Regions from separate parts of the Curtobacterium sp. LFS079 genome, predicted to be linked through region 3. Evidence: predicted binding sites of a transcription regulator. Region 3 holds the regulator's gene; each other region holds the start of a gene.
What was found. Region 3 encodes HrcA, which represses chaperone genes, less so after heat shock. Its sites were predicted from a motif close to TTNGCACTCGNNNNNNNCGAGTGCNAA; they were not measured.

Region 1 (2,195 bases), on a different contig from region 3:
AAAGCTTCGGCAAGGAGCTCGCCGATCTCTTCGCTCTGGGCGGAGATGGCGGCGACGCTGGCAACCTGGGTGCCTTCGACTTCGCGGGCGTTCGCCAGCAGACGGGCGGCCACGGCCTCGACGGCGACCTCGATGCCGCGCTTGATCTCGCCAGGTGCGGCGCCGGCGGCTACGTTGCGCAGACCTTCCTTGACGAGTGCCTGTGCGAGCACGGTGGCGGTGGTGGTGCCATCACCTGCGACGTCGTTGGTCTTGGTGGCGACTTCCTTGGCCAGCTGTGCGCCAAGGTTTTCGTAGGGGTCGTCCAACTCGACTTCGCGGGCGATCGTGACGCCGTCGTTGGTGATGGTGGGGGCGCCCCACTTCTTGTCCAGCACGACGTTGCGGCCGCGCGGGCCAAGGGTCACCTTGACAGTGTTGGCGAGCTTGTCGATGCCGGCTTCGAGCGAGCGGCGGGCAGCGTCATTGAACGCAAGCTGCTTTGCCATGGTTGTGTCCTTTCAAGACGGAAAACCCGCACCGCGGGCGGCCGGAAATCCGGTCCGGCCTGCGGTGCGGGGTCCAGGGAATTACTTGACGACGATCGCGAGAACGTCGCGGGCGGACAGCACGAGGTACTCGGAGCCACCGGTCTTGACTTCGGTTCCGCCGTACTTGGAGTAGATGACGACGTCGCCGACTGCGACGTCGACCGGCACGCGGTTGCCGTTGTCATCGAAGCGGCCGGGGCCTACTGCGACAACTTCGCCTTCCTGCGGCTTTTCCTGGGCGGAGTCCGGGATGACCAGGCCGGAAGCGGTGGTCTGCTCGGCTTCGAGCGGGCGGACAACAATGCGATCCTCGAGAGGCTTAATGGAGACCGACACTCGGATCTCTCCTTTACGTGAGGTAGTACATGGACTATCAAACCAGGGGTGCCTTGGCGGACTTGCCGTCGTCGCGGTGCCGGCAAGTGCCTGCGGCATGATTAGCACCCTCCGAGGGAGAGTGCTAACTCAGACTCTATGCAAGCGTTAGCACTCGGTCAAGGTGAGTGCCAGCGTTTCGTCCACGGTGAACGGGGTGTAGCGGCGCGGCTACTCGTCGGCGAGGTCGTCGAAGTCCACGTCTTCGCCGTTGTCCCCGTCGTCTTCCTGCACGGAGCCCCGGTTCAGGTAGAGCACCACGCTGCCTGCCAGAGCCGCGACGGCGGAGAGCACCAGCACCACGAGCGCACCGATCCGGACGCCCGAGTAGCTTTCGCGGATGTCCCGGGCCTCGTCGGTGGCGTCCTGGACGCTCTTGCCGGTCATTGAGTAGGTGGCGGCGTTGAAGGAATCAAGGAAGAAGACAATGATCAGCAGGACGATGCAGACGACCGCGATGGCAGCGCCGGCGATCACGGCGGGACGGGCGTAAACGGCAAGGCGGGCAGGAATCCTGCTGCCCGGACGGGGAGTCGGTGTGGGGTCTTCGGACTGGCGGCTGATGCTGTCTTCCATGCAATCAACCCTAGCCGTCCGCCCGCACCGCCGCCCGCTCGCGGGAGAACCCGGGAGAGAAGCGCACAAAGACGGCAAGTAGGCTGGATGGCATGCCCCACAGCTCCAAGGCGCCGGACGCCGCGTCCCTCCAGGACCAGATTGCTCCTTTGCTGACCACGGAAGGCTGGGAGTTGCTCGCCTCGCTGGGTCCGTACCGCGAGAGCGAATCCCTGGCCTTGAACACGGGCCTCCGCAAGGCCGGGCACGCCCCCGAGCTGGTCTCCGCCGTCCTCACCCAGTCCCGCCTGCGGACCCGGGCTGAGGCCAAGTTCGGCGAGTTCGCCCGGCAGATGCTCTTCACGCAGGCCGGACTGGAGCAGGCCACACGCCTCACCGTGGCCGCCCGCCACGCCGAACGCTTCGCCGCCGCAGGCAGCTCCCATGTGGCGGACCTTGGCTGCGGACTCGGCGCCGATTCCATGGCCCTGGCGTCCCTGGACATCCCCGTCACGGCCGTTGAACTGGACGAAGCCACGGCAGCCTGCGCCACGATCAACCTGATGCCGTTCCCGCATGCCTCCGTTGTCCATGCCGACGCCACCTCGGTGCCCTTGGACGGGATCGACGGCGTGTGGCTGGACCCGGCGCGGCGCACCACCTCGACGTCGGGAACCACCCGGATCTGGGACCCGGAAGAATTCTCCCCGCCGCTGTCCTTCGTGGAGTCTCTGG
Region 2 (2,195 bases), on a different contig from region 3:
AGCTTGGCGATGTCCCCCTTGGCTGCCAGCGTGGCCTCCAGGGCCGGCACGCGGTCAAAGTGGTCCTCCAGGGCGCGCTTGTTGCGCCCTGTGATCATCAGGACGTCATTGAGGCCGACACTCACGGCTTCTTCCACGACATACTGGATGGCCGGTTTGTCTACGACCGGCAGCATTTCCTTTGGCATCGCCTTCGTTGCGGGCAGGAATCTTGTGCCGAGCCCGGCAACAGGAATAACGGCCTTGCGGACAGTGCAGTTATTGGAAGTCACTGCTCTAATCTAACGGAAGGTGTGACGCAATGGGCAAAAGCCTTTGCCGGAGGGTCCGCCATAATCGGCGTCAGGCAGCATGGTTTGTTCCCCGGGATCCAGGACAGGAAGTGGACAGCGTTGACTCTGAAGGATGAAATCCGTGCCGGGCACCGGGCACGCCGGAAGGCGCTGAGCGCCTCGCAGATCGAGATGGCCGGTAAGGGCATCGCCAGGCACGGGATGGCTTGGGCCACCGCCCTGTCCGCCGGGGCCTCGAAAACGTTCGCGGTCTACCTTGGCGTGGGCCAGGAGCCGCCCACCATGCCGTTGCTGGAGGCCCTGCATGAAGCCGGACATCGGGTGCTCCTGCCCGTTTGCGAGGACGACCGCCAACTGAGCTGGGTGGAATGGACCCCGCAGACTGCGTTTCACCGTTCCCGCTTCGCGCCGGTCGACGAGCCCGACGGCGAACGGCTGGACAGTTCGGTGGTCGCGGGAGCGGACGGGATCTTCCTTCCGGCGACTGCCGTGGACGGCAGCGGCAACCGGATCGGCCAAGGCGGCGGCTACTACGACCGCCTCCTTGAGCGGCTTGACGCCGCCGGACAGCGGCCCCCGGCCGTCGCCGTCGTCTACGCCGGGGAGATCCTGCCCGCGGGGACCATTCCGGTCGAGCCCTTCGACAAGCCGGTGGCCGGCGCCCTGACCCCCGATGGCGAAGTGCGGTTCGCGACCCCCTGAACCGCGCGTCCGCCCCGGGCCAGGCGGTGCCGGTGTTGTCCGCGCCACAAACGCTGGCGGTGCCGGCCGCCGTCGATGATAGAATTGGCACTCAGGCCCTGGGACTGCTAAGGAACCACAAGGTTCCCGATGCGGACAGGACCTGATGTTTGTCCCTGAGGAGGATCACCAGTGCCCACATACGCATACGCCTGCAAGGACTGCGGCCACGCCTTTGACATCGTCCAGGCTTTCTCGGACAGCTCGCTGACCGAATGCCCGGAGTGCCTGGGCGCCCTGCGCAAGAAGTTCAACAGCGTCGGTGTGGTTTTCAAGGGCTCGGGGTTCTACCGGACTGACTCCCGCGATTCCAAGGGCAGCACTGTTTCCGCTGCACCTTCCGCGCCTGCAGCCCCTGCTGCCTCCGCGGCGCCGGCACCCGCCGCTGCTGCCGCTGCCGGGTAGGCTGCTCCCCTCCCCTGTTCCTGTGGCGTCGTTCCTGGTGGCGTCCCGTGATATCCACATGAGGGTTTTGTCCACATAGCGTGAGCTGTGCGTTCTGCGGCCACGGCGTGACGGTTAGCGTGGCTGCATGCCAGCCAATCGAGCAACCAGGTCCCCGCACGGACGCGCCGGTCGACGCAACTCGAACCGCAGCAACCCACCCGGCTCCCGCGCCCCCCGCCGTTCACTTCCTGAACGGGCGGCAGCATGGCTGCTGCGCAACCGCCGCCTTGCCGTCGCCCTGCTTCTTTGCCTGGCGGCAGGGATCTCGGTCCATCAGCTGACTCCGCCTTCAGAACACAAAATCCAGGTCCTTGTCGCGGCCAGAGACCTTCCAGCCGGGCTCTCCCTCGGGAAAACCGATCTGGTTCCGCGGGCCGTCCCACCTGACATCGTCCCGGCCGGCGCCCTGACTGCCGTGCAGGATGTCGAAGGCCGGGCGCTCGCTGCTCCGCTCAGCAGCGGTCAGATCCCGACGGACGCCCAACTGCTGGGTCCCGGCCTTCTCACCGGCGCCGGAGCTGGGACAGCGGCCGTACCTGTCCGGCTGGCGGATCCTTCATCCATACAGCTTGTCTCTGCCGGGCAGCTGGTCAACATCGTGCTCACAGCATCCGACGGCCTGGGCGGAAGCGGTGGCAAGCCCGAAACCCTCGCCACCGGCGTCCCCGTGCTCTGGACGTCAAAACAGGGCGGCAAAACCGGGGACTGGCTGGC
Region 3 (2,195 bases):
CCGAACCCGAGCCGGAAGGACTTGGTCCTGCCGTGCCGGTCTTCAAGGGCGACAATGTGCATGCCTCCGGACTTTTCGATGCGGACCACCGCGCCCACCCAGCCGGACTGCACGTCCTCGAGGACCATTCCGTGCTCGGCCGGAACCTCGGGAAGCGCCCGTTTGGCGGGAGCGGAAAGCGCTCCGGGGCCCCAGTTGTCGTAGGACACAGTGTCACACCACTTCGCTGTCGGGGATTGTTCCGGCTGCCGGAAGGCGCCGGCCGCGGGCGAAGCTTGTTCGCCGCGAGCGGTACCAATGCTAACAACGGTCCGGCACATACTAGACTTGTTAGCACTTGGGCATGTTGAGTGCTAAGACTTGCGGGATCCGCCAAGGCGGCGGCCGCGGGACAGATGTAAGAGAATCCAGGGGCGGGAAGGTCCGAGGGAGGCAGGCATGAGCGAGCCACGCAAGCTGGAAGTGCTGCGTGCCATCGTCGAAGACTACGTGCACTCGCGCGAACCCGTCGGCTCGAAGGCGTTGGTGGAACGGCACCATCTGGGCGTTTCCAGTGCCACCATCCGCAATGACATGGCCCTCCTCGAAGAAGAAGGCCTTATCGCGGCGCCGCACACCAGCGCCGGGCGCATTCCCACGGACAAGGGCTACCGGCTCTTCGTGGACCGCATTTCGGCGGTGAAGCCGCTTTCCGCGGCGGAGCGCCGGGCCATCCACTCGCTTCTGGAGGAATCCGGCGACGTCGAGGACATCCTGGAGCGCACGGTCCGGTTGCTTTCGCAGCTGACCAACCAGGTCGCCGTCGTCCAGTACCCGCATTCCAACCGGGCCAAACTGCGGCACATTGAGTTCGTGCTCCTGGCACCGCGGCAGGTGCTCGTGGTGCTGATCGCAGACAGCGGCAAGGTCGAACAAAGGGTCGTCGACGCCGGAATGGACGTGAGCGACGAAGACCTCACCCTGCTGCGCGGACGGTTCCTCGCCAGTATCGCCGGGGCGCCGCTGGCGCACCTGCCGCAGCTGCTGGCTCCCGTGGTCGCGCTCTGCCCGCCGTCACTGCAGGGTACGGCCGCCGTGCTGGCCCGCGGCCTGGACAAGCTGGCGGAAAGCAGCCGTGACGAACGGATGATGATGGCTGGCACCGCCAACCTCGCCCGGTCCAACGTCGACTTCCCGTTGAGCATCGGCCCGGTCCTGGAAGCATTGGAAGAGCAGGTGGTCATGCTCCGCCTGCTCTCCGAAATGGCCGAGGATCCGCGCGGCGTCACAGTCAGCATCGGCCGTGAAAACCCGTACGACGGATTGTCCGAAGCCTCCGTGGTCGCCACCGGGTACGGGCCGGGGTCCGCCGCGAAGATCGGGATCCTCGGGCCCACCCGTATGGACTATCCCAGCAGCATGGCCGCCGTCCGAGCGGTGGCACGTTACCTTTCGAGGATCCTCGGCAGCTGAGGCCAGCCGGATCCGTCGCAGCAAGAACAGCAGGACAACAAGGAAGAGATACAGATTTTGAGCAGCCACTACGACGTCCTGGGCGTCTCGCCGGAAGCTACCGGCGAGGAGATCAAGAAGGCTTACCGCAAGCTCGCGCGGAAACTGCACCCCGACGTCAACCCGGGGGAGGACGTCGCCGAGCAGTTCAAGGCCGTCACCCACGCCTATGAGGTCCTCTCCGACCCCCAGAAGCGCCGCGTCTATGACGCCACAGGCAACGAGAACGGTACGGACAACGGCTTCGGCGGCGGCTACGCAGGCCAGGGCTTCGCCTTCCAGGACATCTTCGACACCTTCTTCGGCGGTGGTGGCGGAATGCAGGGCCCGGCTTCACGCACCCGCCGCGGACAGGATGCGCTGATCAGCGTCCGTGTGGACCTCAAGGACGCCGTCTTCGGAGTGAACAAGAAGCTCGAGGTGGACACCGCCGTCGTCTGCCCCAGCTGCGACGGCTCCTGCTGCCAGCCGGGCACCCACCCGGAACGCTGCGACATCTGTGGCGGCAGCGGCCAGGTCCAGCGCGCAGTCCGCTCCATCCTCGGCCAGGTCATGACCGCCGCCCCCTGCGGTTCCTGCGAGGGTTTCGGCACCGTCATCAAGGACCCCTGCAACGAGTGCAACGGCCAGGGCCGCATCCGCAGCCGCCGTTCGCTGACCATCAAGGTGCCTGCCGGCGTCGGCACGGGCACCCGGATACAGCT
Region 4 (2,195 bases), on a different contig from region 3:
GGCCCGTGCCCTTTCCGCATTGGCCTGGGCCGCGGACTGCTTGATAGCCGAGAGGCTCTGCGCGTCGGCGATCAGGGCGGCGGCTTCGGCCTCCTTTTCGGCAGCCTCGCGGTTCCGGGTGGCCTCGGCGATGCGGGCCTCCATCTTGACCATGGCGATGTGCGGCTTGGCGAGGTTCTGGATGTAGCCGGTGGGGTCCTGGAGGTCCTTGATCTGCAGGGAATCCACCACGAGGCCGAGTTTTTCCATCTCGACGCCGCTCGCGCTGCGGACCAGTGAGGCCAGCTTGTCGCGTTCCCGGATGATCTCCTCGACCGTCATGCTGCCGATGATCGAACGCAGGTGGCCTTCGAAGACGTTGTAGACCTGGCTTTCCATCTTGGGCTGCTGGCCGAGGAAGCGCCGGGCGGCGTTGGCGATGAACGGCGGGGCGTCACCGATCTTGTAGATCACGACGCCGTCGACGATCACCTGAATGCCCTGGGACGTCACGCACGAAACCTTAAGCTCGGTTTCATTCAGGGTCAGTGCGAGGGTCCTTACCGTCTGCAGGCCGGGGACCACCAGGGCGCCCTTGCCGGTGACGATCTTGAAGTCCATGCCGTCTGTGTTCTCAAGGGTTCCCCGTGTCAGGCCGGAGATGATGAGGGCCTCGTTCGGCTCGGCCACCTTCCACATCGCCTTGGTGATGCCCCAGATGACCCCGATGACGATCAGGATTCCGATGATTCCGAAGGCTAGCGGCAGGAAAGCTACAAGGTCTCCCATGACTGATCCTCTCAGCGTCAGTGAACCTGCACCGTGATGGACCCATCAGGACGTGCTTCCGGTTCTTAGGACAGTCTGTGCAAGCAGATGCGTGGAAGTCCAGTGATTTTCGCGCTGGACTCACAGGGCCTGCTATCCGGCGCCGCCGAAGCCGTCTCGCGCCTGCTTCAGGTCCTTCCGCAGGCCGTGGTTGTCCGCCCGCAATCCGCGGTTGTCTTCGGCCAGGCCGCGGTTGTCTTCGGCCAGGCCGCGGTTCGCGGCTTCCAATTCCAGCACCAGCTTCACTCCGGCGAGGTTCAGTCCCTCCTCCAGAAGAACCCCGATCCTGCGCAGCGTGACGAGGTTCGCTTCGCTGTAGCGCCGGGTGCCGCCGCCGGTCCTGTCCGGGGTGAGCAGGCCTTTGCGCTCATACAGCCGAAGGTTTTGCTGGCCGGTGCCCACGAGTTCGGCCGCGACGGAGATGGCATAGACCCCGAGCTCGTCCCGTCCGGCCAGCCCACGGGACGAGCCGCCGCCCGCCCCGGCGGCCGTGCCGCCGTCGTGCTCTGCCATCAAAACCTCCCAAAAATCCTCTTGCACCGCTCTTTTGCCAGTGCTATAAAAAATTTATACCAGCTGCCATAGATTTTGGTGGCTGGGACAGCAACAAATCAGCATCAAGATCTGAAGGAGTGAGAACAACATGCTGATGCGCACTGACCCGTTCCGCGAATTCGACAGGCTCGCCCAACAGGTTCTTGGCACAACAGCACGCCCCGCAGCCATGCCGATGGATGCATGGCAGGAGGGCGAGGAATTCATCGTTGCCCTTGACCTTCCGGGGGTCAGCCCGGAGTCCGTTGAGCTCGACGTCGAACGCAACGTCCTGACCGTCAAGGCCGAGCGGAAGCCGCCGACCGGCGAGGACACCGAGATGGTCGCCGCAGAGCGCCCGCAGGGCGTGTTCAGCAGGCAGCTCATCCTCGGCGACACCCTGGATACCGACGGCGTCAAGGCCAGCTACGACGCAGGCGTCCTGACGCTCCGCATCCCCGTCGCCGAAAAGGCCAAACCGCGGCGCATCGAGATCACGTCCCAGGGGCAACGCCAAGAGATCAACGCCTGACCCGCTCCTCCGCCATGCAGTCCAGCAGCCATGGCGGAGCGCCTGACCGGGAGCATCGGACCGACCGCATCGGAAGAAAGGGCGCAGGCTTCGCGCCACGCCACAGCGCTTGTTGCGCAGAGGAAAACGCGGCCCCCGACGGTGTCTCCCAACGGATGGCCCCCGGTCCAACCCCCGGGGGCCGTCCCCACTTCAACAGCACCCCGACCGGGAACCGAACTTGGGAAACAGCCACGCCGATTACTACGGGATCCTCAACGTGCCGGTTGCGGCCACCGCACGCGAGATCACCCGCGCCTACCGCGGTCTGCTGCGGAGGTTC

Region 1: a site for HrcA is predicted at 1,014-1,040, ahead of groES (co-chaperone GroES). Genes of this name have one in related genera too.
Region 2: a site for HrcA is predicted at 1,080-1,106, ahead of ACNQPB_RS17225 (FmdB family zinc ribbon protein). Genes of this name have one in related genera too.
Region 4: a site for HrcA is predicted at 1,341-1,367, ahead of ACNQPB_RS12290 (Hsp20/alpha crystallin family protein). Genes of this name have one in related genera too.

The regions. Positions count from the first base shown of each region.
Region 1 is NZ_JBFPFO010000013.1:21,988-24,182, reverse strand. It holds gene groL (chaperonin GroEL) at 1-488, opposite strand, end outside; gene groES (co-chaperone GroES) at 570-866, opposite strand; gene ACNQPB_RS17130 (hypothetical protein) at 1,077-1,481, opposite strand; gene ACNQPB_RS17125 (THUMP-like domain-containing protein) at 1,574-2,195, shown strand, end outside.
Region 2 is NZ_JBFPFO010000013.1:47,044-49,238, reverse strand. It holds gene galU (UTP--glucose-1-phosphate uridylyltransferase GalU) at 1-272, opposite strand, end outside; gene ACNQPB_RS17230 (5-formyltetrahydrofolate cyclo-ligase) at 393-995, shown strand; gene ACNQPB_RS17225 (FmdB family zinc ribbon protein) at 1,167-1,439, shown strand; gene cpaB (Flp pilus assembly protein CpaB) at 1,567-2,195, shown strand, end outside.
Region 3 is NZ_JBFPFO010000008.1:158,013-160,207, forward strand. It holds gene ACNQPB_RS14420 (DUF3097 domain-containing protein) at 1-209, opposite strand, end outside; gene hrcA (heat-inducible transcriptional repressor HrcA) at 439-1,452, shown strand; gene dnaJ (molecular chaperone DnaJ) at 1,510-2,195, shown strand, end outside.
Region 4 is NZ_JBFPFO010000006.1:140,061-142,255, reverse strand. It holds gene ACNQPB_RS12300 (flotillin family protein) at 1-768, opposite strand, end outside; gene ACNQPB_RS12295 (MerR family transcriptional regulator) at 901-1,320, opposite strand; gene ACNQPB_RS12290 (Hsp20/alpha crystallin family protein) at 1,451-1,873, shown strand; gene ACNQPB_RS12285 (J domain-containing protein) at 2,094-2,195, shown strand, end outside.